2 regions of the Achromobacter sp. EG18 genome follow, and region 1 is predicted to be linked to the other one. Evidence: riboswitches for the same ligand, from Rfam matches in the RefSeq annotation. Region 1 holds a riboswitch; the other holds the start of a gene.
The links. Region 1 has a riboswitch for glycine ahead of AC6CR5_RS10390 (D-amino acid dehydrogenase). Riboswitches for the same ligand answer to the same signal wherever they lie in the genome.

Region 1 (14,439 bases):
GCAGGCGGTGGTGCATTGGGCCGCGCGCAATCTGTACGCCAACCTGTTTCCGTCGGTCGACTGGAGCTGCGACCGCGTGGTCCAATCCGGCAACGGCATCTACACCAGCGGCGGCGCCTTCTCGGCGGCGCACCTGGTGCTGCACCTGATCGAGAAATACACCGACCGCGACACCGCCATCTGGTGCGCCAAGTACTTCCAGCTGGACTGGAGCCGCCAGAGCCAGCTGCCGTTCTCGGTGTTCATGGGCCAGAAGTCGCACGCCGACCAGGTGGTGCGGGCGGTGCAGGATTTCATCGAAAGCCGCTACACCGAGAAGATCACCGTCGAGGACCTGGCCGACCGCCACGCCATGGGCCGCCGCACGCTGGAGCGGCGCTTTCGCCAGGCCACCGGCAACAGCATCGTCGAATACGTGCAGCGGGTGCGGGTCGAGGCCGCCAAGAAACGCCTGGAAAGCTCGCGCAAAAGCGTGGCCGAAGTGATGTACGAGGTCGGCTACAACGACACCAAGGCCTTTCGCGACATCTTCAACAAGTACTGCGGCATGTCGCCGGTGGGCTACCGCGAACGCTATCAATGACGGCGGGCGGCGTTGCCGCAAGCCGGAGGTCGCGCGGTTCGCCGGAACGCGCGGCGCCCGGCCCGGGCGGGGCCGCTACGAGGCCGCCAGGGCCTGGCGGGTCCGCCGCGCCAGGCGTTCGAGCAGGGCGCTGCTCAGGCACCCGGCCAGCGCGAACGCCACCGCCACCCACAAGGCCCAGGTGGCGCCGCCGCGGGCATTGAAGGCAAAGCATGCCGCCACGAACGCCGCGCCCATGGTCTGGCCCAGCAGCCGCGCCAGGCCGGACAGGCCGCTGGCCACGCTGGCGCGGTGCGCCGGCACGCTGAACATGATGAAGCGCTGGTTGGGCGACAGGAACAGCCCGAACCCCGTGCCGCACAACGCCATGGGCAGCATCACCGCCCATATCGGCGCGCCAGCGGGCAGCCCGCTCACGATCAGCAGGCCGGCGGCCAGCAGCGCCAGGCCGACCGCGCCCAGCAGGCTGGCGGACATGCGGTCCGACCACTTGCCCGAGAACGGCGCCAGGCAAGCCCCCATCACCGGCCAGGGCGCGATCAGCATCCCGACTTCGGCGATGCCGCGGCCGAGCGTCTGGTTCAGCAGGAACGGCAGCGCCACCATGGCGGCGCCCTGCGCCGCGAAGGCCAGCACGCACACCAGCACGGCCATCGAGAAGGGCGCCAGGCGCAGCAGGTCCAGCGGCACGATCGCGTGCGCGCTCAGGCGTTCGCGGCGCAGCAGCAGCAGTGCCCAGCTCAGCGCGCAGCATGCCCAGATCAGGGCGGTGCCCCAGTCCGGTTGCGCCGCGCGTTCCAGGCCCTGCACGGCCAGCCCGAACGCCAGCGCGCACAGCACGGCCGCGCCGGCGTCGAGCGCCTTGCCATCGCCGGGCAACCGCGGCAGGTGCCGGCCGGCCAGCATCAACGCCACCAGGCAGAAGGGCACGTTCACATAGAACAGCCAGTGCCAGCTCAGCACCGTCAGCATCGCCGACGCCAGCACCGGCCCGCCGGCCAGCGACGCCGCCGCGATCATCGCGTTCAGGCCCATGCCGCGGCCCAGTTCCTCCTTGCGGTAGATGGCGCTCACCAGCGCCATGTTGCAGCCCATCAGCGCCGCGGCAGCCAGGCCCTGCGCCGCCCGCGCCGCTTCCAGCGACCACAGCGACTGCGCCGCGCCGCACCAGACCGAGGCGGCCAGGAACAGCCACAGCGCCGGCAGGAACACCCGCCGGTGCCCGATCTTGCCCGCCAGCGCGGCAAGCGGCAGCATCGTCGCCACCATGACCAGCTGATAGACGGTGACCACGCCGATCACGTCGGCCGCGCCGACGCCCAACTGCGACGCCATCGACGGCAACGCCGTGTTGGTCATGGAGGTATCGAGCGTCGCCATCGAGATCGACAGGGACACGGCCAGCATCGCGTAGCGGCGCGCGGCGGGAGTCAGGGGGGCGGGGGAGGAAGCGGGGGAAGCTGGCATCGCGGACTGAAGGGGGAGACAGAAAACGGGAGGCGGAAAAGACGGTGGCAGGTGGAACAGACGGTCCCAGTATGAAAGCCGCGCTTCTTGCGGTGAATAGCAAAATCCGGAAAGCAGCCTTGCAGATATGAAATACTGGAACCGATTAGGATGGCCGCGGAACGCGTCGAAAGCGAGGGCAGGGTGAACCGATCGGAAGGCATGGCGCTGCTGGTGGCGGCCGTGGACCAGGGCAGTCTCAGCGGCGCTTCGCGCGTCAGCGGGATTTCATTGGCGTCCGTCAGCCGGCGCATCAGCGCGCTGGAGGAACGCGTGGGCACCCGCCTGCTGGTGCGCTCGACCCGCGCCCTGCGCCTGACCGAGGCGGGGCAGCGCTATTACGCCGAGGCCAAGCGCCTGCTGGCCGAGATGGACGAACTGGAAAGCAGCATGCGGATCGACGCCGCCGAGCCCTCGGGCCGGCTGCGCGTCACGGCGCCGACGCTGTATGGGCGGGTGCACCTGCAGCCCTTGCTGGCGAAGTTCCTGATGCAGCATCCCAAGGTCGCGCTCGACCTGCATTTGCTGGACCGCCCCGTCAACCTGCTGGAGGAGGGCATCGACCTGGCCGTGCTGGTCGGCGAACAGCCCAGCTCCAGCCTCGTCGCCCGGCGCCTGGGCTCCATCCGCTGGGTCCTGAGCGCCTCGCCCGACTACCTGGCGCGGCGCGGCATCCCCCACAGCCTGCAGGACCTGGCGCAACACGACGGCCTGGTGTACAGCCACCTGGCGACGGAGGATGCGTGGACGCTGATCGACAAGGGCAAGCCGGTGACCGTGCGGGTGCGCACCCGGATGCGCTCGAACACCGTGGACGGCGTCGTCACGGCCGCGGCGGCCGGCGCCGGCATCGTCTATGCGCCCGCCTGGGCGATCGCGGACCACGTCGCGGCGGGGCGCCTGCAGCCGCTGCTGGTGGCGTCGGAAACCCCGCCCCGGCCGGTGTTCGCGTTGATGACCCACCAGCGGCTGATGGCAGGCAAGGTGCGGTCACTGGTGGAATTCCTCGCCCGGCACCTGCGCGAGAAATCCTTGAATGATCTGTGACGCCGGGCCAGGGCGCGAGGCACCCGGCCTGCCCGTGCTGGCGTCGAACGCCGCCATCGCGCGGTTGACGGTGCTTGGCTGGTAACGTATCGTTTTGCGCAGTTACCGGCCACCCCGCCCATGCATTCCCGTTTCGACCGATTCCGCGCCACCCCTCTCGGGCAGCAGCTCGAGGCCCTGATTGACGAGCCGGGCCGCTACCTCGAGTACGCGGCGCTGTCGCGGGTCGGCGTGGCCGCCGTCGCCGCCATCAGCGACGACGTCGAAACGATGTTCCCCGAAGTCGCGGCGGACACCACCGCGCGGCAGTTCTGCGGCGCGCTCGTGGCCGACCTGATGCGGCGCCACGGTCATGAGGTGGTGCAGGCGCGCGGCCGCGTGGCGGGCGCGATTTTCAGCTATGGCGCGGTGTTCAGCCCGCGGCCCGTGGCGCTGCCGTTCGCCGGGGTCATCGACGGGCTGGCGCGCATGCCGGACGCCGTGGCCAGCCTGATGGCGCGCGTGCCGGCGCCCTGGCGTACCCGCCGGCCCGAGGGAACCGGGTTTTCGGCCACCGAACACGTCTGCCTCCTGCGCGGCCTGGATACCGTGTTCGTCCAGCGCATCGAGGCCATTCTCGCCGCGCCGCTGCCGCGCATCGATTCCGTCGACGGCAGCGCCCTGGCGGCCGAGCGCGATTACCAGGAGCATGACCCGGACGCCGCGCTGGCCTCGTTCCGCCGCGGCCGGGCGCAGTTGTGCGCCTCGCTGCGCAAGCTGGACGCGACGGCGCTGGCGCGGTGCGGCCTGCGCGACGGCCTGCACCGCATGACGCTCGAACAGATCGTGCGCGAGCTGCTCGAGCACGACCGCACCCATTGCCAGGAACTGGAAGAACTGCTCGCCGAACTGGCCCCGCCGACCGCTCGTGGCGAACGCGGCGCCGCATGAGCCGCGGCGCCCGCCGCCACGCCCGTGCCGCGGGTCCGCGACCGCATCGGCTATATTGCCAGCGCCCCTTTTCTTTCTCGCGGGCCGCCGCCGGCCCCATCGAATCCCATGCCTGAAAAACCCGTAGAACCGCAAGCCGTCCTCAGCCCCAACGCCCGCTACGCGATCTTCATCGTCGCCACGCTGAACCCCGGCGCCGACAACGCCGCCGCCGTGCGCGCCTGGTGTGAAGACGTCGGCAACCTGGTGCGCACCGTCGGCACGCGCGCGGTGGCCGCCGACCTGTCCTGTGTCTGTGGCTTCGGCTCGGCCGCCTGGGACACGCTGTTCGGCGCGCCGCGGCCCGCCGGCCTGCATCCGTTCCGCGAGATCGGCACGGGCGAGCGCGTCGCCGTGTCGACGCCGGGCGACATCCTGCTGCACATCCGCGCCGAAGCCATGGACGCCTGTTTCGAGCTGGCCACCTTGCTGGTGGCCGCGCTGGGCCCGGCGGCCACGGTGGTCGATGAAGTGCACGGCTTCCGCTATTTCGACCGGCGCGCCATCATCGGCTTCGTCGACGGCACCGAGAACCCGCAGGGGTTCGAACTGCCCGGCTACACCCTGATCGGCGACGAGGACGAAGCCTTCGCCGGCGGCAGCTACGTGCTGGTGCAGAAGTACCTGCACGACATGAGCGCCTGGGAAAAGCTGTCCACCGAACAGCAGGAACTCATCATCGGCCGCCGCAAGCTCACCAACGTCGAGCTGCCCGACGACGTCAAGCCGTCGTACTCGCACAGCGCCCTGACCACCCTGGAAGAAGATGGCCAGGAGATCAAGATCCTGCGCGACAACATGCCGTTCGGCCGCGCCGGCGCCGGCGAATTCGGCACCTATTTCATCGGCTACGCGCGTTCGCCCAAGCCGATCGAACAGATGCTCGAGAACATGTTCGTGGGCCGTCCTGCCGGCAACTACGACCGCCTGCTCGACTACAGCCGCGCCGTCACCGGCAGCCTGTTCTTCGTGCCGTCGGCCGAGCTGCTGGACGAGCTGGCCGAACGCGCGGGCTGATCGGCCTCAGTCGGGGATCTGCGGCTCGACCAGCCGCATCAGCTGGGCCAGCGATTCCTGCCAGCCCAGGTAGCACATCTCCGTCGGGATCACCGCGGGGATGTTCTCCTGCACCACGGTCATCTCCGTGCCGCAGGACACCTTGCGCAAGGTGATCGTGGTCTGCATGCGGCCCGGCAGGTTCGGGTCGTCGAACTCGTCGGTGTAGCGGATCTTCTCGCCCGGCACCAGTTCCAGGTATTCGCCGCCGAAGCCGTGGGCGTGGCCGGTGCCGAAATTGCGGAACGCCATGCGGTGCCTGCCGCCGACCTTGGCATCAAGCTCGAAGACCTCGCAGGTGAAGCCATACGGGGGCAGCCAGCGCACGACCGCGTCCGGCTCGAGGAAGGCGCGGTAAACGGTGTCGGGTGATGCGCGCAGGACGCGATGCAGGGTAACAGTGCCAGTCGTCATGATGAATCCGCCTTTGAAGGAAGTGGTGCGTATCGGGACGACGTATGAGCTTGGGGCGGATCGACAGGCCGGGCATTGGGACAAACCCTGAGTCCGGTCAAGCTGCCGCGTCCGCCATCTCCCGCAACAGCACGTCCTCGTAGAACGCGCCGATCGGCAGCGTCCGGTCGCGCACCTGGATCTCCAGCACCCAGATGCCGTCGGCCGGCACGAATTCGGCCTGCGCCAGCCGGTGCCGGCCGTACAGCGCGTGCGGAAAATCCGCCACCCGGTGGCCCGGCACCTCGCGCACCAGCTCGCAGCCATAGTCGCGCGCGTAGGCCTCGGCGCGGTCGTACAGGGCCGCGCCGGTCAGACCGCGCAGCCAGTCCTCGCGGGTGCGCCGGAACACCTGGCGCGCGGCTTCGGCGCAGCGCCGGCGGTCGGCATCCGCGCCCAGCACGAAGGTATCGCCATAGTCGCCCTCGTAGCCGTCCCAGACCGGGCCGATGTCCACCACGAACACGTCATCGTCGCGCAGCCGGCGCTGGAAGTCGGTGGGCTGCACCGCCGGCGACTGCGAGTCGGGGCCGAAGCGCACGTAGGTCGGGTGCCAGTTGTGCGACGCGCCCATGCGTCGCAGGTGGGCATCGGCCGCCGTGACCGCCTCGCGCGTGGTCATGCCGGGCCGCAGCAGCGCGGCAATCTCGCGCACCGCCTCGCGCGAGCGGCGGCGGGCGTCGAGGATGCCGTCCAGGCTGAAGCGCTGGCCGACCTGTTCCCACGGGTGGGTCGGGGCCGGCGCGACGCGCGTGGCGGGCCGATCCCGCGCTGGCACGAAGGCCTCGGACACGAAGCGGTCCGGCGGCAGGCCGGCCGCGCACAATCGATCCCGCGCCGCGCGCACCATGGCCGGGTTGCCGCAGGCGTAGGCCACCGTGCGCGGCCAGTCGTGGTCCGCGGCCAGGGCGGCGTCCTGCACGTGCCAGGCGGGCGCGGCGGATGCCCGCGACAGCACCGCCTGCCATTGGAACCCGCTGTGCTTGCCCTGCAGCGCGTTGAGCAGCGGGCCCGCGTAGCAGTCGTCCTCGTCGCGGCCGCCCCAATAGAGGGTGACGCGCCTGATGCGCGGATCCTGCAATGCCGCCATCATGATCGCGTGGACGCCGGCATAGCCGGTGCCGGTGGCCAGCAGCACCAGCTCCTGGACCGCCTCGGCCCAGCCCTGCGCCGGCCAGACGCAGGCGCCGTGCGGGCCCGCCAGGGTGAGCGTGTCGCCGGGCATCAGGCGCGGCAGCACCCGTTCGGTGAAACCGCCGCCGGGCATGCGCCGGATGTGGAATTCGAGCCGGGCGGGGCCGGCCGCGGCCGGCACGCTGGCGATGGAGAACGGGCGCTCGCCGCCATCTTCCATCAGGAAGCGCACATGCTGCCCGGCCTGCCAGGTGAAGGCACCGGCGGCGTCGTGGGGCGCCACGATCAGCTGGGTTACGTCGGCGGTCAGCGGTACCCGCGACAGCACCGTCACCGGGTAGTGGCGCGCCGGTTGCGCCGGCGCCTGCCAGTGCGCAAAGCGCAGCGCCAGGTCACCGGTCGCCCGGCACTGGCACATCAGCAATTCGTCGGCGGCGGTGACATAGGTGCGCTCGGTGGGCGGCGCGATGCGGGCGTAGGCGCCGCCGGCCACCTGGGCCCGGCACGACCCGCACTCGCCGCGCTGACAGGAAAACGGCACGGCCACGCCCTGGGCCAGCGCGGCTTCCAGGATCGAGGTGCTGCCATCGCTGGTGAAGCGGCCGTGCTCGAGGGTGATGGCGTGGGCGGGCGTGGACATGGCGCGATTCCGGTGGCGTGCCCCGGGGGGCGATGGGGGCAATGTAGCGATAGAATGGCTCGATGAAATAGGGCCATTTTCATGAACCAGACCAAGCCACTTTCGCGCGATACCCGCCAGGAGGCCAGCCTGGACCTGCCGGTCGATCCGCCGCGCCCGGACGAATCCAAGCAGTCCTGGGTGTACCGGCAGATCCGCGAGCGCATCCTGCGCGGCGTCCTGCCCTCGGGCGGGCGGCTGCCGTCCACCCGCAGCCTGGCGGCGCGCTGGCATGTTGCCCGTTCCACCGTCGAGGCCGCCTACGACCAGTTGCGCGGCGAAGGCTATACCGCCGGCGCGGTCGGGTCCGGCACCTATGTGGCGGCGGTCATCCCGGACAATTTCTTTCGCCACGGACTGCCGGGCGATACGGCCACGGCGCCCGCTGCCGCCACGCACGCCGCGCCGCGCTCGGCCCCGCGGGATGCCGACCGTTCGGTTCCTCCCTTGCGGCACGAACCGCCTTTCACCGCGCGCGGCGCCGACGCCTCGCTGTTCCCCATGGCGGCCTGGCGCCAGGGCCTGCTGGCCAGCGCCCGGCGGGTGACGGCGGCGCAACTGGCGCGCGAGGATCCGCAGGGCTGGTATCCCCTGCGCGAACAGATCGCGCGCTATCTCGGCGCGGCGCGCGGCATTGCCTGCGATGCCGACCAGGTGGTGGTGCTGACCGGCATCCGCGACGGCCTCGATCTCAGCGGGCGCCTTCTGCTCACGCCGCGCGACAAGGTGCTGGTGGAAGACCCCGGCTACCTCAATGCCATGCCGCTGTTCAGCCAGTACACGCAGCGCGTGGTGCCGGTGGCCATCGACCAGCACGGCTTCTCGGTGGCCGGCGCCCGCCGCCATCGCGGCGTCAGGCTGGTGCATGTGACGCCGGCGCACCAGTCGCCCACCGGCGTCACCATGCCGGTGTCGCGCCGCCTGGAGCTGCTGGACTGGGCCGAGCAGGCCGGTTGCTGGATCCTGGACGACGACTACGACAGCGAATTCAACTACGACGGCGCGCCGCTGGCGGCCCTGAAAAGCCTGGACCGCGCCGACCGCGTGATCCACTGCGGCAGCTTCAACAAGACCCTGTTCAACGCCCTGCGCATCGGCTACGCGGTGCTGCCCCGGCCGCTGGTGGCGGACTTCGCCCGCGCCCGCTACCTGACGGGCCGCTCCGGCAGCATCGTCGAGCAGATGACGCTGGCGGCGTTCCTGGAGAACGGCGGTTTCGCGCGCCACGTGCGGCGGGCGCGGCCGGTCTATGCGCAGCGGCGCGATCGGGTGCTGCGCATGTTGCGCCAGGCGGTGGGCGCGGCGCCGCTGCAAGTCAGCGGCGAACATGCGGGCTTTCACCTGGTGTGGTGGCCGCCGCCCGGCATCGACGTGGCGGCATTGCTGGCGCGGGCGCGCACGCTGGGCGTGGGGCTGCAGCCGGTCGCGGATTTCTGTCGGCGCGTGTCCTGGCCGGCGGGCGTGGTGATCGGCTACAGCGCGCGCCAGGAGGCGGAACTGGACAGCCTGGAGGCGCTGCTGCGGGAAGTCGCGGGCGTTTCGTAGCAAAATGCGGCATGGCGGCGCCGCGTCCCGCCTTCACCGTTTTTTCCAGGATTCCTCATGCCGCAACTCGATCTCTACCAGGTGGACGCTTTTTCCGCCGCGCCCTTTGGCGGCAACCCCGCCGCGGTGGTGCCGCTGGAGGCATGGCTGCCGGACGCCACGCTGCAACGCATTGCCGAAGAGAACAACCTGTCCGAGACCGCCTACGTGGTGCGCCGCGGCGACATCCACGAGCTGCGCTGGTTCACGCCCGCGGTCGAGGTCGACCTGTGCGGCCATGCGACCCTGGCGACCGCCTGGGTGCTGTTCGAGCAATTGGGCGCCAGCGAAGAGGTGCTGCGCTTTGCCACCCGCAGCGGCGAACTGCGGGTGCGGCGCGCCGGCGACGGGCTGGCGATGGACTTTCCCGCCAGGCGCCCGGTGGCCGAAGCCATCCCCGACGGCCTGCTGCGGGCGCTCGGCCTGCCGGCGGCGCGCGCGCTGTACCGCACCGACGACTACCTGGTGGTGATCGACGACGAAAGCCTGATCGACGGCCTCGCGCCCGACTTCGCCGCGCTGGCGGCATTCGACGTGCGCGGCGTGGCGGTGACGGCGCCGTCCACCCGCTACGACTTCGTGTCGCGCTGGTTCGGGCCGCGCGTCGGCGTCAACGAAGACCCGGTCACGGGGTCGGCGCACACCTCGCTGGCGCCTTATTGGGGCGAGCGGCTGGGCAAGACCCGGCTCACCGCCGAGCAGGGCGGGGCGCGCAAGGGCCAGCTGCGCTGCGAGCTGCGCGACAACGGCCGCGTCATCATCAGCGGCCAGGCCGCGTTGTACCTGCGCGGCACGATCTTCCTGTGAACCGCGCCGCCATCACCGAAAACCTATTGCCTCATCAACACTTCAAATAAGGCCGCCGCGACACGCGCCTAGAATCTGCCGTCACGAGAGCCGGACGGATCGATCCTTCCGACGCCGGACACGACAACAAGGAGACGCAGGGCAATGGATGCGGTGTGGATAGTCGCCGTCGGGGCGGCCGTGGCGGGATTCGTGCAGGGCCTGTCGGGCTTTGCCTTCGGCATGGTGGCCATGTCGTTCTGGGCCTGGGTGCTGGATCCGCGGCTGGCGGCGGCGCTGGCCGTGTTCGGCGCGCTCACCGGCCAGCTGCTGGCGGTATTCTCGGTGCGGCGCGGCTTCAACTGGCCGTTGCTGTGGCCCTTCCTGCTCGGTGGCCTGGCCGGTATTCCGCTGGGCGTCCTGATCCTGCCGCACCTGGACATGGACTGGTTCAAGGCCGTGCTGGGCGCGCTGCTGGCGCTGTGGTGTCCGGTCATGCTGATGGCGCAGCGCTTGCCGCGCATCGGCGGCAATCGCTGGGGGGACGGCGCGGTCGGACTGGTGGGCGGCGTGATGGGCGGCATCGGCGGCTTCGCCGGCAGCGTGCCGACCCTCTGGTGCACGCTGCGCGGTTTCGGCAAGGACACGCAGCGCGCCGTGATCCAGAATTTCAACCTGTCGATGCTGGCCGTGACCATGGCCACCTACCTGGCCACGGGCATCGTCACGCGCGACATGGCGCCCATGTTCGCCGTGGTGGCGCCGGCCATGCTGATCCCCACGCTGCTGGGCACGCGCCTGTACATCGGCATATCGGAAGTCACGTTCCGCCGCCTGGTGCTGGGGTTGCTGACCTGCTCGGGACTGACATTGCTGGCCTCCTCGGTGCCGCGGCTGCTGGGGTATTGAGGGCCGGTCCGCGTCCGGCCCGCTCCCGGCCTGTGCTCTGCCGCAATGGCTTTACGACAGTCCGACCCCCTCCCGCACACTCGCCGCCAGCATCTGCGCCGTGGCCGCCGACAGCGTCCAGCCCAGGTGCCCATGGCCGGTGTTGTAGAACACGCCGGGCCGCTTGCCGGGGCCGACGCGCGGCATCATGTCGGGCATCATCGGCCGCAACCCGCACCAGGGCACCACGCGCGCCGTGCGCACGCCGGGAAAGTGGCGGCGGGTCCAGTCCACCAGCGGCTGGATGCGTTCGGCGCGGATGTCCAGGTTGAAGCCGTTGAACTCGGCCGTGCCGGCCACGCGGAAACGGTCGCCCAGGCGGCTGGTGACGATCTTGGCGGCCTCGTCCAGCAGGCTCACGCTGGGCGCGGCGGCCTGGCTGGCGGCGTCGTCCAGGTGCACGCTGATCGAATAGCCCTTGACCGGATAGATGTTCAGCCTGTCGCCCAATTGCCGCGCGAACTGGCGGCTGGCGGCGCCGGCGCAGACCACGATGGCGTCGGTCTCGTGCTGTTCGTGCCGCGTGCCGTCCTCGCGCGCCAGGTCCAGCACGTAGGGCAGGCCGTCGCGGCTGATGGCGCGGATGTCGGCATCCTGTTCGAAGCGCACGCCGCGGCGCGCGCAGGCCCGCGCCAGGCCGCTGGTGAACTTGTGGATGTCGCCGGTGGCGTCGGACGGCGTATAGAAGCCGCCGTGGCAGGGCGTTTGCAGCGTCGGCTCGATGCCGCGGATTTCCTCCGGCGTGACGGCGTGCCGCTCCAGCCCGCCTTCGCGCAGCAGCGCGTTGGCGCGGCGCGCGGTCTCGAAGCTGGCGGCATCGTGGTAGATGTGCAGGATGCCGCGGCGCTCCAGGTCGAAATCGATGCCTTCCTCCTCGGCCATGGCGTACAGGTGCTGGCGCGCCTCGATCGCCATGCGCGTGGTGGCGATGGTGTTCTGGCGATAGTTGCGGATCTGCCCCATGAACTGGGCCAGCCATGAATACTTGTGCCAGCTCGGACGCGGATTGAGCAGCAGCGGCGCGTCGTGGCGGCCGAGGCAGCGCAGGCCTTTCAGGATGGTGGCGGCGCTGTTCCAGACTTCGGCATTGCTGGCGGACAACTGGCCGCCGTTGGCGTAGGACGTCTCCATGGCGGGATAGCGCTGACGGTCGTAGACGGTGACGTCGTAGCCCAGTTTGCTCAAGGCGTAGGCGGACGTGACGCCGGTGATACCGGCGCCGATGATGGCGATGCGGGGCATGATGGCTCCAGATGGCGTGGCCACGATCCGATGATCGCGGCACCCCATCTGTCTCTGTACCTGAGAGCTTCACCCGGGCGCGAGGGCGCGGGTTCCCCTTCGGTGGGCGCCAGGCGCCTCTCTCCAGATTGTCTAGACCGCGCAGTCCTGTTGCCTGAGAGTTTCCGGGGCGGTTGCTCCGTCGGCGCCCGTCACGGGGGACGGGACTCTTCTGCGGGGTTTTGAATCGACGCAGTGAGAATAGCCAAAATCTGCCGCGAGCGGGACTCAGGGTTAATACCAGGAAGGAGGCGGATAGGCTCTACACTGGGCGCCAACCCGCGCGGCACGCGCCGGTCAGAAAACGAAAGGACGATCCCGCATGCGCGCTCCGGCAATGTTCCGTATTTCCCTGCTATCCGCGACGTTGGCGCTGGCCCTGGCCGGCACCGCCTCGGCCAGCCCGGCCGTTGCGCAAGCGCCCGCCGCCAAGGCAGCCACGGCATCGGCCTCCGCATCCACGCCCGCATCTTCGCCGACATCCACGCCGGCATCCCCCGCCCAGGCGTCCGCGACACCGGCATCCACGCCCGCCAAGGCCGATCGCGCCACCGCCGCCGTCGACGCCGCGGTGGCCGAGGTCATGCGCCAATACGGCATCGACGGCATGGCCATCGGCGTCAGCCACAATGGCGAGCAGCGCTTCTTCAACTATGGCGACGCCTCGCGCCAGCCGCGCCGCGCCGTTTCCAGCGACACCCTGTTCGAACTGGGTTCGATCAGCAAGACCTTCACCGTCACGCTGGCCGCCTACGCGCAGGCCACGGGCCGCCTGTCGCTGGCCGACAGTCCGGCCAAGTGGGTGCCCGAGCTGCAAGGCAGCGAATTCGCCAAGCTGACGCTGGTGAACCTGGCCACGCACACCGCCGGCGGCTTTCCCTTGCAGGTGCCGGACGCGGTCCAGAACACGGCGCAACTGATGGACTACCTCAAGGCCTGGACCCCGCAGTATGCGCCCGGCACGAAGCGCACCTATGCCAACCCCAGCATCGGCATGCTGGGCGTGGTGGCGGCACGCGCGCTGGGCGAGTCCTACGTGGCGGCGATGGAGCAGCAGTTGTTTCCCAAGCTGGGCCTGCGCGACACCTGGCTGGAGGTGCCGCCGCGCAAGATGCCCGACTACGCCCAGGGCTACGACAAGCAGGACGCGCCGGTGCGCGTGAACCCGGGCGTGCTGGCCGACGAGGCCTACGGCGTGAAGTCCAGCGCCCGCGACATGCTGCGTTTCATCGAGATCAATCTGGGCGCCGTGCCAGTTGACGCCACGCTGCAGCGTGCCATCGCCGAGACCCACACCGGCTATTACCAGTTGGGCGCGATGACGCAGGACCTGATCTGGGAACAGTATCGCTACCCGGTGGCGGTGGACGACCTGGTGCGCGGCAACTCCGCCCAGGTCGCGTTCGAGACCCTGCCGGTCAAGGCCCTGCAACCGCCGCTGGCGCCGCGGCAGTCGGTGTGGGTCAACAAGACCGGCGCCACCAATGGCTTTGGCGCCTACGTGGCATTCGTGCCGTCGCGCAAGCTCGGCATCGTGATCCTGGCCAACCGCAACTATCCCAACCAGGCGCGGGTGCGGTTGGCGTTGCGGGTGCTCGAGGCGCTGGCGCCGTGAATGCCGCCGGCCGGCGCGCAGCGGCCTTCAGGATCGGGCCGCAGGGCGCGCCTGGCCGGCCGCCCTGGCGCCGTCGAACCTCGGCAGCAGCCCCATGATCTCCAGCCGCGCGCACAACTCGCCCAGCCGCCGCAGCTTGTACGCTTCGACGTCCATGCCGCCATAGTCGTAGAAGCCTTGCCCTTCGCGCAGGCCGTTGCGCCCCTGTTCCATGTTGCGTTCGATGATGGCCGGGGCCGCGAAGCGCGTATCTAGCGCGCCGGACAGGTAGCGCGAGGCGTAGTAGAGGATGTCGCCGCCGCCCCAGTCGATGAACTCCAGCAGGCCCAGCACCGAGAAGCGCAGGCCGAAGCCCAGCCGCACGGCGGTGTCGATGTCCTCGGCGCTGGCCACGCCTTCCTCGACCATGCGGGCCGCCTCGTTCATGGCCAGCGCCTGGATGCGCGGCACGATGTAGCCGGCGGCGGGCGCGCACCGCACCGGCGTCTTGCCGGCCAGGCGCAGCACCGCCAGCAGGTCCTGCAACGCCACGTCGCTGGTCCGCGGGCCGGGGCTCACCTCCACCAGCGGGATCAGGTAGGCGGGATTGAGCCAGTGCGCGTTCAGGAAGCGGCCGGGCGCGCGCACCATGTCGGCCAGTTCGGTGACCAGGAAGGTCGAGGTGGTGGAGGCGATGACGCTGTCCGGCGCGCAGGCCTCGCCGAGCCAGTCGAAGGTGTCGCGCTTGATGTCCAGTTGCTCGGGCACCGCCTCGAACACCACGCGGGCGCGGGCCAGGTCGGCCAGGGCGTCCTCGCG
Region 2 (14,439 bases), 1.4 Mb from region 1:
GAGCCCGGTGGGCCAGATGTTCCACCAGTTCTTCGGCGAGAACATGCTGCGCGCCGACGTCTGCAACGCCGTCGATGAACTGGGCCAGCTGCTGGACCACACCGGCCCGGTGGCCGAGTCCGAGCTGAACGCGGCGCGCATCTTCCACGCCGACCACTGCTACTTCGTGACCAACGGCACCTCGACCTCGAACAAGGTGGTGTGGCACGCCAACGTCGCCGCTGGCGACGTGGTGGTGGTGGACCGCAACTGCCACAAGTCGATCCTGCACGCCATCACCATGACGGGCGCGATCCCGGTGTTCCTGCGCCCGACGCGCAACCACCTGGGCATCATCGGCCCTATCCCGCTGGAAGAGTTCCATCCGGACAGCATCCGCAAGAAGATCGAGGCCAACCCGTTCGCGCGCGAAGCCGTGAACAAGAACCCGCGCATCCTGACGCTCACGCAGAGCACCTACGACGGCGTGATCTACAACGTCGAGATGATCAAGAAGGAACTGGGCAGCTACGTCGACACGCTGCACTTTGACGAAGCCTGGCTGCCGCACGCGTCGTTCCACGAGTTCTACCAGGACATGCACGCGATCGGCCAGGACCGTCCGCGCAGCAAGGACGCGATGGTGTTCGCGACCCACTCCACGCACAAGCTGCTGGCCGGCATCTCGCAGGCCTCGCAGATCATCGTGCAGGAATCCGAGACCCGCAAACTGGACCGCAACGTCTTCAACGAAGCCTACCTGATGCACACGTCGACCTCGCCGCAGTACGCGATCATCGCGTCGTGCGACGTGGCCGCGGCCATGATGGAGCCGCCGGGCGGCACCGCGCTGGTCGAGGAAAGCATCCGCGAAGCCATGGATTTCCGCCGCGCCATGCGCAAGGTGGAATCCGAGTTCGGCAAGAACGACTGGTGGTTCAAGGTCTGGGGCCCGAACCGCCTGGTGTCCGAAGGCATCGGCAACCGCGACGAGTGGATCCTGGAGTCGAACGACCACTGGCACGGCTTCGGCGACCTGGCCGAAGGCTTCAACATGCTGGACCCGATCAAGGCCACGGTCATCACGCCGGGGCTGGACATGTCGGGCAGCTTCGGCGAAACCGGCATTCCCGCCGCGCTGGTCTCCAAGTACCTGACCGAGCACGGCGTGGTGGTCGAGAAGACCGGCCTGTATTCGTTCTTCATCCTGTTCACCATCGGCATCACCAAGGGCCGCTGGAACACGCTGCTGACCGCGCTGCAGCAGTTCAAGGACGACTACGACCGCAACCAGCCGCTGTGGCGCATCCTGCCGGAATTCTGCCGCGACCATCGCCGCTACGAGCGCATGGGCCTGCGCGACCTGTGCCAGCAGATCCACGAAGCCTACCGCGAGCGCGACGTGGCCCGCCTGACCACCGAGATGTACCTGAGCGACATGGTGCCGGCGCTCAAGCCGTCCGACGCCTTCGCCCGCATGGCGCACCGCGAGGTCGAGCGTGTCGACATCGACCAGCTCGAAGGCCGCGTCACCGGCGTGCTGCTGACGCCGTATCCTCCGGGCATCCCGCTGCTGATCCCGGGCGAGCGCTTCAACCGCACCATCGTCCAGTACCTGCAGTTCGCGCGCGAGTTCAACGAACGCTTCCCGGGCTTCGAAACCTACATCCACGGCCTGGCCGACGAAGTGGGGCCGGACGGCGAGAAGCGCTACTACGTTGATTGCCTGATCGAAGACTGATCAGGTCCGGAGTCCCGATGTTCGATGTCGCCGTCCTCGGTGCCGGCGCCGCCGGCATGATGTGTGCCGCGGTCGCCGGCCAGCGCGGCTTGCGCGTGGTGCTGGTGGACCACGCCGAGCGCCTGGCCGAGAAGATCCGTATCTCGGGCGGCGGCCGTTGCAACTTCACCAACATCGGCGCGGGACCCGCCAATTTCCTCTCCGACAACCCGCATTTCTGCCGCTCGGCGTTGTCGGGCTACACCCCGCAGGACTTCCTGGCGCTGCTCAAGCGCCACCGCATCGCCTGGCACGAGAAGCATCGCGGCCAGCTGTTCTGCGACGATTCCAGCGAATCCATCATCGAGATGCTGCGCGCCGAATGCGATGCCGGCGGCGTACAGTGGCGCATGGGCTGCCAGGTGGCCGAGGTGGCGCATGGCGAGGCGGGCTTCGAGCTGCGCACCAGCCAGGGCGCGATCCGCGCGGCCAAGCTGGTGGTGGCCACGGGCGGCATGGCGATCCCGCAGTTGGGCGCCACCGACTTCGGCCTGAAGCTGGCGCGCCAGTTCGGCCTGAAGGTGGTCGAGCCGCGGCCGGCGCTGGTGCCGCTGACCTTCGACGCGGCGCACTGGCAGCCGCTGGCCGAACTGTCCGGCGTGGCGCTGGAGGTCAGCCTGGCGACGGGGCAGGGCAAGGCCCGGGGGGAATTCCTGGAAGACCTGCTGTTCACCCATCGCGGGTTGTCGGGTCCGGCCATCCTGCAGATCTCCAGCTTCTGGAAACCGGGCGAGCCCATCATCATCGACCTGGCGCCGGGGCGCGACCTGGCGGCCGAACTGCTGGCGGCCAAGTCCGGCAACCGGCAGCAATTGCATACGGTGCTGGCCGGCCTGTGGCCCAAGCGCCTGGCCGACCGCTGGCTACAGCTGGCCGAGCAGGGCGGCAAGCCGGGCCTGGCGGCCTTGCGCCTGGCCGACGCGCCCGACAAGACCCTGCGCGCCCTGGCGCAGGACATCCACCAATGGACGCTGGTGCCCAGTGGCACCGCCGGCTACAAGAAGGCCGAGGTCATGCGCGGCGGCGTCGATACGCGCGGCCTGGACCAGAAATCGATGCAGGCCCGCACCACGCCCGGCCTGTACTTCATCGGCGAGACCGTGGACGTCACCGGCTGGCTGGGCGGCTACAACTTCCAGTGGGCCTGGGCCTCGGGCGTGGCCTGCGGCAAGGCGCTCTAGGCGTTCCTGGCGCTTCATCCAACGCTTTTCCCGTCCGTCGGGCGCGGGCACGCTTCGTGCTGCCCGCCAAGGCCTGCCCGGCCCATAGCCTGACTGCATGACGGGCATTGCAACGTTGTCGTTGTGATATCAAATAAAAATACCTATCATTTGTATTTCACAAATTCAGCCGTGCCGCATCCGGTGGCACCGCCTGATGGAGACCGCCTTGGCCTATACCTTGCCGACCCTGCCTTACGCCTATGACGCGCTCGAACCGCACATCGACGCGCTGACGATGGAAATCCACCACAGCAAGCACCACCAGACCTACGTCAACAACCTGAACGCCGCGCTCGAAGGCGCCGGCATCGCCACCGACGAGCCGGTCGAGGCCCTGGTGGCGCGCATCGACCAACTTCCCGAAGCCGTCCGTGGCGCGGTGCGCAACAACGGCGGCGGCCACGCCAACCACAGCCTGTTCTGGTCGGTCATGTCGCCACGGGGCGGGGGCGAGCCCGACGGCGCGCTGGCCCGCGCCATCGACACCGAACTGGGTGGCCACGCCGCCTTCCGAGAAGCCTTCACCAAGGCCGCGCTGACGCGCTTCGGCAGCGGCTGGGCCTGGCTCAGCGTGACGCCCGCCGGCAAGCTGGCGGTGGAAAGCAGTGCCAACCAGGACAGCCCGCTGATGCAGGGCAACACGCCGATCCTGGGCCTGGACGTGTGGGAACACGCCTACTATCTCAAGTACCAGAACCGCCGCCCGGAATACATCGGCGCCTTCTACAATGTGATCGATTGGCCCGAGGTGGCGCGCCGCTACGCCGCCGCCGTGGGCTGAGCCGGCATTGCGCGGGGGCAGCGGTCCATGAATACCTTCAGCCGTCATCGCATTCGGCCCGCGGCCACCAGCGTCAGTGTCTGGACGCTGGCGGTGCTGGTCGCCTGCCTGGGCCTGCACCAGATGTGGGCCTATTTCAACGACCACGCGCCGCACGTGGCCGACGCCCTGCTGGGCGGCATGGTCGCCGCGGGCGCCACCGCGGCGGGCACGTTGCCGATCCTGTTCGCGCGCACCATCCCGCAGAAGATGCAGGACAGCATGTTCGGCTTCGGCGCCGGCGTGATGCTGGCCGCCAGCGCCTTCTCGCTGGTGGCGCCGGGCATCGCGGCGGCCGAGGCGCAGGGCGCGGGGCCGTGGGGCGCCGGCCTGACGGTGGGCGCCGCCATCCTGCTGGGGGCGGCGGCGCTGTTGCTGATGGACCGGTTGCTGCCTCACGAGCATTTCATCAAGGGCCGCGAAGGTATCGAGGCCCACCGGCTGCGCCGTACCTGGCTGTTCGTCTTCGCCATCACCCTGCACAACCTGCCCGAAGGCCTGGCCATCGGCGTCGGCTACGCCGGCAACGACCCGGTGCGCGGCACGGCGCTGGCCACCGGCATCGCCATCCAGGACATCCCCGAGGGCCTGGTGGTGGCCGTGGCGTTGATCGCCGCGGGCTACAAGCGCGCGTTCGCGGTGGCGCTGGGCATGCTGTCGGGCCTGGTCGAGCCGGTGGGCGCGGTGCTGGGCGCGGCCGTGGTGGGCTGGTCGGCGGCGCTGCTGCCGTGGGGCCTGGGCTTTGCCGCCGGCGCCATGCTGTTCGTGATCAGCCACGAAATCATTCCTGAATCGCACCGCAAGGGGCACGAGGTCTACGCCACCTGCGGGCTGATGCTGGGCTTCGTGCTGATGATGCTGCTGGACACCGCGCTGGGCTGAAGCGGCGCCCGGGCGGCGATCGCGGATCAACAACGGAACCGCGTTTCGCGGTATGCTTTCGGCGCTGTCACGCATGTTGCGGGAGAGAGCGGCCGTTCGCGGCTGCCGCCGAAGGCGCAATTCGCCCGGAATCGCTCAGGTATCCCATACCGCGCATGCTTGCCCTGTCCCGGTTTTCACCGCGCGGACTCGGCAAAGCAGCACTCTGGAGAGACCTGGCGCCGCTGCCCAATCAGGGACATAGCGAGCAGCCCAGGCGCCGAAGGTGCAAACCCGCCACGCGGGGCAACTCTCAGGCAAAAGGACAGAGGGGCGGAAGATTCAGCCGTTGCGCGGGCGTTTTCCGTCTGTCCGCCAGCGGCATTCCGTAACCCTGGCACCGCTGCCGCTCCGGAGTACCCGCGCATGTCCGCACCCCTCAAACGCACCCCGCTGGCCGAAGAACATATCGCCTCCGGCGCCCGCATGGTCGATTTCGGCGGCTGGGATATGCCCCTGGCCTACGGCTCGCAACTGGAAGAGCACCACGCGGTGCGCCAGGACGCCGGCATGTTCGACGTCTCGCACATGCTCAACGCCGACGTCACGGGCCCCGACGCCTACGCCTTCCTGCAGCGCCTGGTGGCCAACGACGTCGCCAAGCTGACCGTACCGGGCAAGGCGCTCTACACCTGCATGCTGAACCCGCAGGGCGGCGTCATCGACGACCTGATCGTGTACTTCTTCGCGCTCGACGAATGGCGCGTGGTGGTCAACGCCGGCACCGCCGACAAGGACATGGCCTGGATGCAGCGCGTCAAGCAGGCCGGCAAGTTCGACGTCACCATCACGCCGCGCCGCGACTTGGCCATGATCGCCGTGCAGGGCCCCAACGCCCGCGCCAAGGTCTGGGCCGCGCGCCCGGCCTGGCAGGCCGCCAGCGAGCCGCTGACCCCGTTCGTGGCCGCGCGCGTCGGTGACGACACGCTGGTGGCGCGCACCGGTTACACCGGCGAAGACGGCTTCGAAATCGTGCTGCCCGCGGCCGAGGCGGTGCAACTGTGGCGCGACCTGGCGGCCCAGGGCGTGCGCCCGGCGGGCCTGGGCGCGCGCGACACGCTGCGCCTGGAAGCCGGCATGAACCTGTATGGCCAGGACATGGACGAACTGACCCAGCCCGGCGAAGCCGCGCTGACCTGGACGGTGTCCCTGAAGAACCCCGAGCGCCGCTTCATCGGCCGCGATGCGCTGGAGCAGTTCGCCACGCCCGCCGCCTTCGTCGGCCTGAAGCTGCAGGAACGCGGGGTGATGCGCGCCCACATGGCGGTGCGCACCGCGCAGGGCGTGGGCGAGCTCACCAGCGGCACCATGTCGCCGACGCTGGGCGTGTCGATCGGCTTTGCCCGCCTGCCGCAAGGCGTGGCCGCGGGCGACACGGTCGAGGTCGACATCCGCGGCAAGTGGGTGCCCGCCCTGGTCTGCAAGCTGCCGTTTGTCCGTAACGGCAAAGCCGTCGAACACTCGTAAACTCGAAGCTTCGCGCCGGTGGCCGGCCCTGCGGGGCGTGGCCGCCGGCGCGAGGCGCGCAACACCATTTCCTTATCCGAATCCCCCAGGAGTTCCCATGAGTCTGCCCATCGATCGCAAGTACACCGAGTCCCATGAATGGGTCAAAGCCGAAGGCGACGTGTTCGTCGTCGGCATCACCGATACCGCCCAGGACCAGCTGGGTGACCTGGTCTTCGTCGGCGACGTCAAGGTCGGCGCCAAGCTGAACGCGGGCGAGACCGCCGGCGTGGTCGAGTCGGTCAAGGCCGCCTCCGACATCTACGCGCCCGTGGCCGGCGAAATCGTCGCGTTCAACGACGAGCTGGAAAGCAACCCCAACCTGATCAACGAATCGGCCTTCACCGCCTGGATCTTCAAGATCAAGCCGGTCAACGCCGCCGATGCCGACAAGCTGCTGGACGCCGCCGGCTACGAAGCCATCGCCAACGGCTAAGCCCGTCAGGGCGGGCGCGGCGCTGGCGCCGCCGCCCGTCCATGCATCACCGTCCGTCCCTCCCGACGACACCGCCATCCCGAGATCCCCCCATGTCGCGCGCCCTAGACACCCACACCGACTTCATCCCCCGCCACATCGGCCCCTCCGACGCCGACCAGGCCGCCATGCTCGCCGCCATCGGCAGCCCCAGCTTGGACGCCCTGATCGAAGAAGTCGTGCCGCCCAAGATCCGCAGCCAGGCGCCGCTGGCGCTGCCGCCGTCGCGCAGCGAAGCCGACGTGCTGGCCGAACTGAAGCAGATCGCCGGCCGCAACAAGGTCTTTCGCAACTACATCGGCCAGGGGTACTACGGCACGCAGACGCCCAACGTGGTGTTGCGCAACATTCTCGAGAATCCCGCCTGGTACACGGCCTACACGCCGTACCAGCCCGAGATCTCGCAGGGTCGCCTGGAGGCCCTGCTGAACTACCAGACCATGGTCGCCGACCTGACCGGGCTGGACATCTCCAACGCCTCGCTGCTCGATGAAAGCACCGCCGCCGCCGAAGCCATGACGCTGGCGCGCCGCAGCGCCAAGTCGCAAAGCCCGGTGTTCTTCATCTCGCGCCACGTGCATCCGCAGACCATCGAAGTCGTGCGCACGCGCGCCGAGGGCCTGGACATCGAGATCGCCGTCGGCGACGAGACCGAAGGCCTGCCGGAATGCTTTGGTGTGCTGCTGCAGTACCCGCACAGCACCGGCTCGGTGGCCGACTACCGCAAGCTGGCCGAGACCGCCCACGCGCAAGGCGCGGTGGTGGCCGTGGCCACCGACCTGCTGGCGCTGGCGCTGCTGGCCGCGCCGGGCGAGTGGGGCGCGGACATCGCCATCGGTTCGGCCCAGCGCTTCGGCGTGCCGTTCGGTTTCGGCGGCCCGCACGCCGGCTTCATGGCCTGCAAGGACGCCTTCAAGCGCAACATGGCCGGCCGCCTGGTCGGCGTGTCCAAGGACGCCCAAGGCAACCCGGCGATGCGCCTGGCGCTGCAGACGCGCGAACAGCACATCCGCCGCGAGAAGGCCACCTCGAACATTTGCACCGCGCAGGTGCTGCTGGCCGTGATGGCCGGCATGTACGCCGTCTGGCACGGCCCGGCCGGCATCCGCCGCATCGCCGAGCGCGTGCAGCGCTACACCGCCATCCTGCGCGCCGAACTCGGCAAGCTGGGCATCAAGGTCGCCAACGACACCTTCTTCGACACGCTGCTGCTGGAAACCGGCCCGGCCACGCCCGCCATCATCACCGCCGCCGAGTGCGAGCACATCAACCTGCGCCGTGTCGACGGCGCCCGCCTGGCCGTGTCGCTGGACGAAACCGTCACCGCCGCCGACCTGCAGGCCCTGGTGAACGTGTTCGCCGCCGGCCTGGAGCGCGATGACGTCGAACTCGACATCGACGCGCTGGACGCCAAGGCGGCCGGCGGCATTCCCGCCGCCGTGGCGCGCGAAAGCGCCATCCTCAAGCACCCGGTGTTCTCCAGCGTGCAGTCGGAAACCGACATGCTGCGCTACCTGCGCAAGCTGGCCGACAAGGACCTGGCGCTGGACCGCACCATGATCCCGCTGGGCTCGTGCACCATGAAGCTGAACGCCACGGCCGAGATGATTCCCATCACCTGGCCCGAGTTCGCGCTGGTGCATCCGTTCGCGCCCGCCTCGCAGAGCAAGGGCTATGACGAGCTGATCACGCGCCTGTCGGCCGCGCTGTGCGAGATCACGGGCTACGACAACATCAGCCTGCAGCCCAACTCGGGCGCGCAGGGCGAATACGCCGGCCTGCTGGCGATCCGCGGCTACCACCAGGCCAACGGCCAGCACCAGCGCAACGTCTGCCTGATCCCGTCGTCGGCCCACGGCACCAACCCCGCGTCGGCGCAACTGGCCGGCATGGACGTGGTGGTGGTGGCCTCCGACGCCAACGGCAACGTCGACCTGGCCGACCTGCGCGCCAAGATCGAACAGGTCGGCGACAAGCTGGCCGCGCTGATGATCACTTACCCGTCCACGCACGGCGTGTTCGAGGAAGCCGTGACCGAGATCTGCGACCTGGTGCACCAGGCCGGCGGCCAGGTGTACCTGGACGGCGCCAACATGAACGCCATGGTGGGCGTGGCCAAGCCGGGCAAATTCGGCTCGGACGTGTCGCACCTGAACCTGCACAAGACCTTCTGCATTCCGCACGGCGGCGGCGGTCCGGGCGTCGGCCCGGTCGCGGTGCGCGCGCACCTGGCGCCGTACCTGCCGGGCGTGGTCAACGAGCAGGGCAAGCTGCCCGGCGAAGCCAAGGTTGGCCCGGTCTCGGCCGCGCCGTTCGGCTCGGCCGGCATCCTGCCGATCCCGTTCGTGTACATCGCGCTGATGGGCGCCGACGGCCTGCGCCGCGCCACCGAAGTCGCGATCCTGAACGCCAACTACATCGCCACCCGCCTGCGCGGCCACTACCCGGTGCTGTACGCGGGCCGCAACGGCCGCGTGGCGCACGAGTGCATCCTGGACGTGCGTCCGCTCAAGGAAACCAGCGGCATCAGCGCCGAGGACATCGCCAAGCGCCTGATGGACTACGGCTTCCATGCCCCCACCATGAGCTTCCCGGTGGCCGGCACGCTGATGGTCGAGCCGACCGAATCCGAAGGCGTGGCCGAGCTGGACCGCTTCATCGAGGCGATGATCTCGATCCGCGAGGAAATCGCCCAGGTCGAGCGCGGCGAACGCGACCGCGAGGACAACGTCCTGAAGAACGCGCCGCACACCGCCCAGATGCTGCTGGCCGAGGAATGGCTGCACGACTACCCGCGCCAGCAGGCCGCCTACCCGGTGGCTTCGCTGCGCGAGGCCAAGTACTGGCCGCCGGTGGCGCGCGTGGACAACGCCTATGGCGACCGCAACCTGGTGTGCGCCTGCCTGCCGGTCGAAGCCTACGCCTGAGGCCGCGTGACGGCCCGCCCCTTGGGGCGGGTCATCGAGGCTTGCCTGGCGACAGGCAAAAAAAACCCCCATCGCACGATGGGGGTTTTGCTTTTGCGCGGCCGTCTTACTTCCTGGCCGGCGCCGCCGACATCGCGGTGGCGAATTCCTCGGTGATGCTGAAGTAGGTGTTCAGCAGGATCTGCAGGTTCTTCTTGCCGATGCCGCCTTCGGCGTTCATGTCCATCTGCAGCACGGCCTGGTTCTTGTCGTCCAGGTAGGCGCGGGTCCAGCGGTATTGCTGGTTCCAGGCGTTGATGGCCTTGAGCGTGGCCGGCTTCTTGCCGGCGTAGGTGGCGGTGGCGACCAGGTCGTAGCACTTCTCGGAGAAGTCGTTGCACAGGAATTCCAGGCGCAGGTCGGTGGCGCCGGTGTTGCTGGCATCCAGGATCAGGACCGGGCCTTCGTCGCCGTCGGTCTTGCGTGTGGTGTAGCCCATGTCGTCCAGCATGCCGACGACCATGTCGACGTCGAACTCGTTGACCACGTCGGCATTGCTGGTGGCGGCCATGTCGTCGTCCATGGCGGTGGCGCCGACGGCCGGCTCGGCTTCGTCTTCATCGTCCATCGTGTCCTCGTCCATGCCGGCCGCGCCCAGCAGGCCCGAGAACAGTTCGTCGGCGGGAATCTTCTTGCCGTTCAGGTCGCCCATGCCGTCGGCGAAGTGGAACTTGCCGACGATGTTGTCGCCGTCGTTCTTGCCGACGTTGAACATCTCGGCCATGCCGGACATGCTGCGGATGTTGTCGGCGGCCTCGGCTTCGGCCTTGTCGGCGGGCATGCCGTCCTTCTTGATGGCGTACTGCACCATCAGGTCCTGCACCATCGGCTTGGAGATCACCAGCGTGGCGTCGATCTGCTTGATGGCCTTGACCACGATTTCCTGCGGCGTCAGGTCCTTGACATTGGGAGGATTGGCCAGGTCCAGCGTGACGTTCAGCTTGCTTTCGCCCTTGGCGGTCTTCCAGCTGATCGGGTCGATGCTGAACGACGGATTGCCGGCCAGCAGCTTGCCGGCGTTATCCAGCAGCACCTGGAACTGTTCGTCGTTCAGGCCCTCGTCGTGGGCATCGGCCATGTATTGGCGCATCAGCTGGTTGTAGGTATCCGACAACTGCTTGACCGCGGCGCCGTCCAGCCGGGCCAGCTTGATGACGGCCTGGCCGTTGCCCAGCGGCACGTCGTTGACGTTGATGTCGCCGGTCTGATAGGCGGCCTGGATGTTGATGTTCTTGTCGTCCTCGGCCAGCTTGACGGTGTAGCTGAAGTTGTCGAGGATCACCTTGGCGTCGGCGTCCGGCTTGATCACTTCGATGCGCTTGATCTTGATGCCCGAGTCGCCGACCGACAGGCCGAACTTGCCCATGCGGCTGTCGACGTCCATGGTCAGGCCGGACATCGCCATCTTGATCGGATCGCTGCCCTTGGTGCCGTCCACCGCCAGGGTGTCGGTCTTGGCATTGGCGGTGATGGCGGCCAGGCCGCGGTCGAACGTGCCGGTGATTTCCATGCCGCTGAAATCGACCGAATTGCCTTCATGCGTCACCTTCACCGGCGCGATGCGGGCGGTCGATGCCGTGCTGCCGCCAAAGCTGACCATGGCATCGGTGACCAGGGGCGAGACGTCCTTGGTCAGCTCGAACACCGGCTTGACGTTGTCCGTCTTGGCCATTTCGGTGTGGACGAAAGCCAGCTTGGGCGCGATGGCGCCGCGCGCCAGCGCGCTCTTGGGGAACGGGCCGTGCTCGATTTGGGCATCGAATTCCAACATGCCGTCCGGCATGTCGCTCAGGCTCTTGTCGCTCTTGACGAACGACACGCCGTAGCGCGCCTGCGTCGAGAACAGGCCGCGCTCGTATTTGATCTGGTCGATGCGCAGGCCGAACAAAGGCGTGATCTTGGCCAGCTTCTCGTTGGCCTCGGCCAGGCGGCGCTGCGCGCCTTCCTCGATGCGCTTGCCGGTGTACCAGGTAGCACCCACCCAGCTTCCCGCTCCCACTATGACCACGGCTAAGGTGATCGCTACGCTCTTTTTCATGTTTTGCTTTGTCGTTGATTGTCGAGTCTTGTCCCTGCGGCGCGGCGCCGTCGAGCGGCGCGGGCAATGGGACATATTCATCGGCCTGTCAGGACCCGCGGCGAGTATACCGAGGCGGGGTAGCCAGTTGCAGTGCGCGCCGTTACCGAAGATTTCAAAATGAAAGCCGGCGCCCTCGGGCGCCGGCCATATTGTCGACAACGCGTGTTTTACAGGGGATCGAGCGGGTAGATCGGCCGGCGCACATGCTTGAAGTCAAGCTGGCCGTAGTCGGAGGTGGTGACGCCCACGCCGGTGCACTCGATGATCTCGGTGGCCATCTCGGAGAAGCCGGCGCGCCAGTGGACCCGGCTCTTGAGCACCACATAGCGCTTTTGCAGCGGATCGATGCCGGCCGACAGCAGGCAATTGATGTCGAAGGGCTCCTGGTGGCGCGACACCACCACGATCTCGACCCGTCCGGTATCGATCACCACCGTCAGGCCGGTGTCATTGCGCACGCCACGGTACATGGGGCCGCGGTTCAGGTAGACACCGTCGAACACCAGCTTGACCCGGCCGGTCACCGTCAGCGGCTCGCCGGCCCGCTTGATGGCGGGCATGTCCACCTTGCCGCCCAGGGGCAGGGTGACGGTGCTGCCCACGCCCGCCGTGGCGGCCTCGCGCGCCGCCTGGGGATCGCAGATGGCGTAGAACACCACGTTGTCCAGTTCCTGGCGCAGCACCTCGGCCAGCACCGCCGTCGTGTCCATGGTGCCGCCGGAGCCGGTGTTGTCGTAGTGGTCCAGCAGCACCACAGGCCCGTGCTCGATGGTCTTGGCCCGGGCAATGGTGGGCGCCAGCGGCTCGGAATGGAACACCCATTTCGCCCGGTCGTTCCAGGCGCGCTCCAGCAGTTCGTCGCGGTATTGCTGCGCCTGGGCCAGGTTGGCGTCCGTACAGACCACGGCGCTCAGGCCGGCTTCGCGGATGTCGGCGTGGGGGAAACCCACGAACACCGAGGCCGCCAGAACGCCATCGGCCTCCAGCTGGCGGCAGCGCTCCTGCAGCGATTTGTTGGGATCGGCGTGGGTGCCCTGGCACATGACGTGCGGCAGCATGGGCTTGTCGCCCCAGGTCATCACGGGCTTGATCTCGCCCTTGAGCGTGCGCACGATGACGTTGGCCGCGCGCACGCCGGCCTCGCGGATGTCCACGTGCGGATAGGTATGGAAGCCGCTGATGACGGTGGCGTTGTCAACGATGTCGGCGTAGATGTTGGCGTGCATGTCTAGCGTCACCGCCACCGGGGTCTTGGAATCGATCTCGCGCAGGCGGCGCAGCAGGTCGCCCTCGGCGTCTTCCACGCCCTCGGCCACCATGGCGCCGTGCAGGTCCAGCAGGATGGCGTCGTAGCCGCCCTTGCGGACCTCGTCCAGCACCCGCTTGCACAGCAGCTCGTGGGTCTCGGCGCTGGCCGGGCCGCTGGGCCAGGATTCGGCGGCCACCGGCACCACGATCTCGGCGCCGACGCGGCGCGCCACCTCGATGTAGCCGCCCAGGCCGCTGTCGGTGTTCTCGTAGGCGCGGATGGCGCGGTCGCCGGCCAGGATTTCAGGATTGCCGCGGAAAAAGCGCGCGAGCGGGGTCGGCACGGGCGAGAAGGTGTTCGTCTCGTGCTTGATCATTGCCAGAAGCCAACGCATGGGAATTCCTGTGGGTTGCCAAAGGGGAAGGGGAGCGGGACGGTGTCAGGCCCGGGGCGGTTGCGGCCAGGGCTGCTGGGCCGGGCGCATGCGCTCCCAGGCGCGGGCCACGCGCAGCACGCCCAGATCGTCGAAGCGCGCGCCGGCGATCTGCAGGCCGATCGGCAGGCCCGCCCTGGTGTAGCCGCAGTTGACCGAGGCGGCCGGCTGCTCGCTCATGTTGTAGGGCAGCGTGTAGCCGATGTGGTGCATGGTCGTGGCGACCTCGTTGGTGGGCGCGGCCCACTCGGCGTTGTAGGCCACCACCGGCGCCACCGGCGACAGCACGTAGTCGAAGGGGGCGGTGGCGGCCACGGTCCTGGCGCGCACGTTCAGGGTTTCGTAGTAGCTGCGGAACACGGCCTCGCCGGATTGGCCGCCGCCGCTTTCGGCCCAGGCGCGGATGAACGGCAGGATCTTGTCGCGGCGCGCTTTCGGCAGGGCCCCCAGGTCGATGGCCGAGCGGGTGCGCCAGAAACGGTCGACGCCGTCCAGCATCTCCGGCGTCATCCACGGCTTGAGCGGCGTGACGATGGCGCCGGCCGACTCGAACAGTCGGGCCGCGGCTTCGACGGCGGCGCGGATCTCCGGGTCCAGCGGCAGGCCGCAGCCGGCGTCCAGCTGCAGGCCGATGCGCAGGCCGCGCACGTCGATATCCAGGTTGAGCCAGTCGAAGTCCTGGAACGGCAGGCTCATGTGATCGCGCGCGTCGGGCTGCGACAGCACGCCCATCATCAGCGCGGCGTCAGTGATGTCGCGGGTCATGGGGCCGGCGCAGCGGCCCATGAAGGGCGGGTCGATGGGGATGCGGCCCAGGCTGGGCTTGAGCGTGGCGATGCCGCACCAGGCGGCCGGCAGGCGCACCGAGCCGCCGATGTCGGTGCCGATGTGCAGCGGGCCGTAGCCCGCCGCCGCCGCCGCCCCGGCGCCGGCGCTGGAGCCGCCCGGGTTTTTGCTCAGGTCCCAGGGGTTGCGCGTCAGCGCATGGAAGCTCGACAGCCCCGAGG

Region 2: linked by a shared signal. The riboswitch ahead of gcvT (glycine cleavage system aminomethyltransferase GcvT) and the one ahead of AC6CR5_RS10390 (D-amino acid dehydrogenase) in region 1 are both predicted to bind glycine.

Annotation. Positions count from the first base shown of each region.
Region 1 is NZ_CM186213.1:2,281,492-2,295,930, reverse strand. Features, by position in the region: gene AC6CR5_RS10440 (GlxA family transcriptional regulator) at 1-583, shown strand, start outside; gene AC6CR5_RS10435 (MFS transporter) at 659-2,050, opposite strand; gene AC6CR5_RS10430 (LysR family transcriptional regulator) at 2,234-3,136, shown strand; gene AC6CR5_RS10425 (DinB family protein) at 3,257-4,066, shown strand; gene AC6CR5_RS10420 (Dyp-type peroxidase) at 4,175-5,122, shown strand; gene AC6CR5_RS10415 (SRPBCC family protein) at 5,129-5,575, opposite strand; gene AC6CR5_RS10410 (NAD(P)H dependent flavin oxidoreductase family protein) at 5,673-7,388, opposite strand; gene pdxR (MocR-like pyridoxine biosynthesis transcription factor PdxR) at 7,470-8,972, shown strand; gene AC6CR5_RS10400 (PhzF family phenazine biosynthesis protein) at 9,030-9,818, shown strand; gene AC6CR5_RS10395 (sulfite exporter TauE/SafE family protein) at 9,963-10,706, shown strand; gene AC6CR5_RS10390 (D-amino acid dehydrogenase) at 10,758-11,987, opposite strand; glycine riboswitch at 12,032-12,118, opposite strand; glycine riboswitch at 12,120-12,211, opposite strand; gene blaELC (ELC family class C beta-lactamase) at 12,349-13,641, shown strand; gene AC6CR5_RS10380 (3-hydroxybutyryl-CoA dehydrogenase) at 13,669-14,439, opposite strand, start outside.
Region 2 is NZ_CM186213.1:3,673,845-3,688,283, reverse strand. Features, by position in the region: gene AC6CR5_RS16850 (arginine/lysine/ornithine decarboxylase) at 1-1,720, shown strand, start outside; gene AC6CR5_RS16845 (BaiN/RdsA family NAD(P)/FAD-dependent oxidoreductase) at 1,738-2,940, shown strand; gene AC6CR5_RS16840 (superoxide dismutase) at 3,149-3,763, shown strand; gene AC6CR5_RS16835 (ZIP family metal transporter) at 3,791-4,684, shown strand; glycine riboswitch at 4,754-4,846, shown strand; glycine riboswitch at 4,880-5,002, shown strand; gene gcvT (glycine cleavage system aminomethyltransferase GcvT) at 5,090-6,190, shown strand; gene gcvH (glycine cleavage system protein GcvH) at 6,288-6,665, shown strand; gene gcvP (aminomethyl-transferring glycine dehydrogenase) at 6,758-9,631, shown strand; gene AC6CR5_RS16815 (DUF945 family protein) at 9,738-11,708, opposite strand; gene AC6CR5_RS16810 (M81 family metallopeptidase) at 11,918-13,393, opposite strand; gene AC6CR5_RS16805 (amidase) at 13,439-14,439, opposite strand, start outside.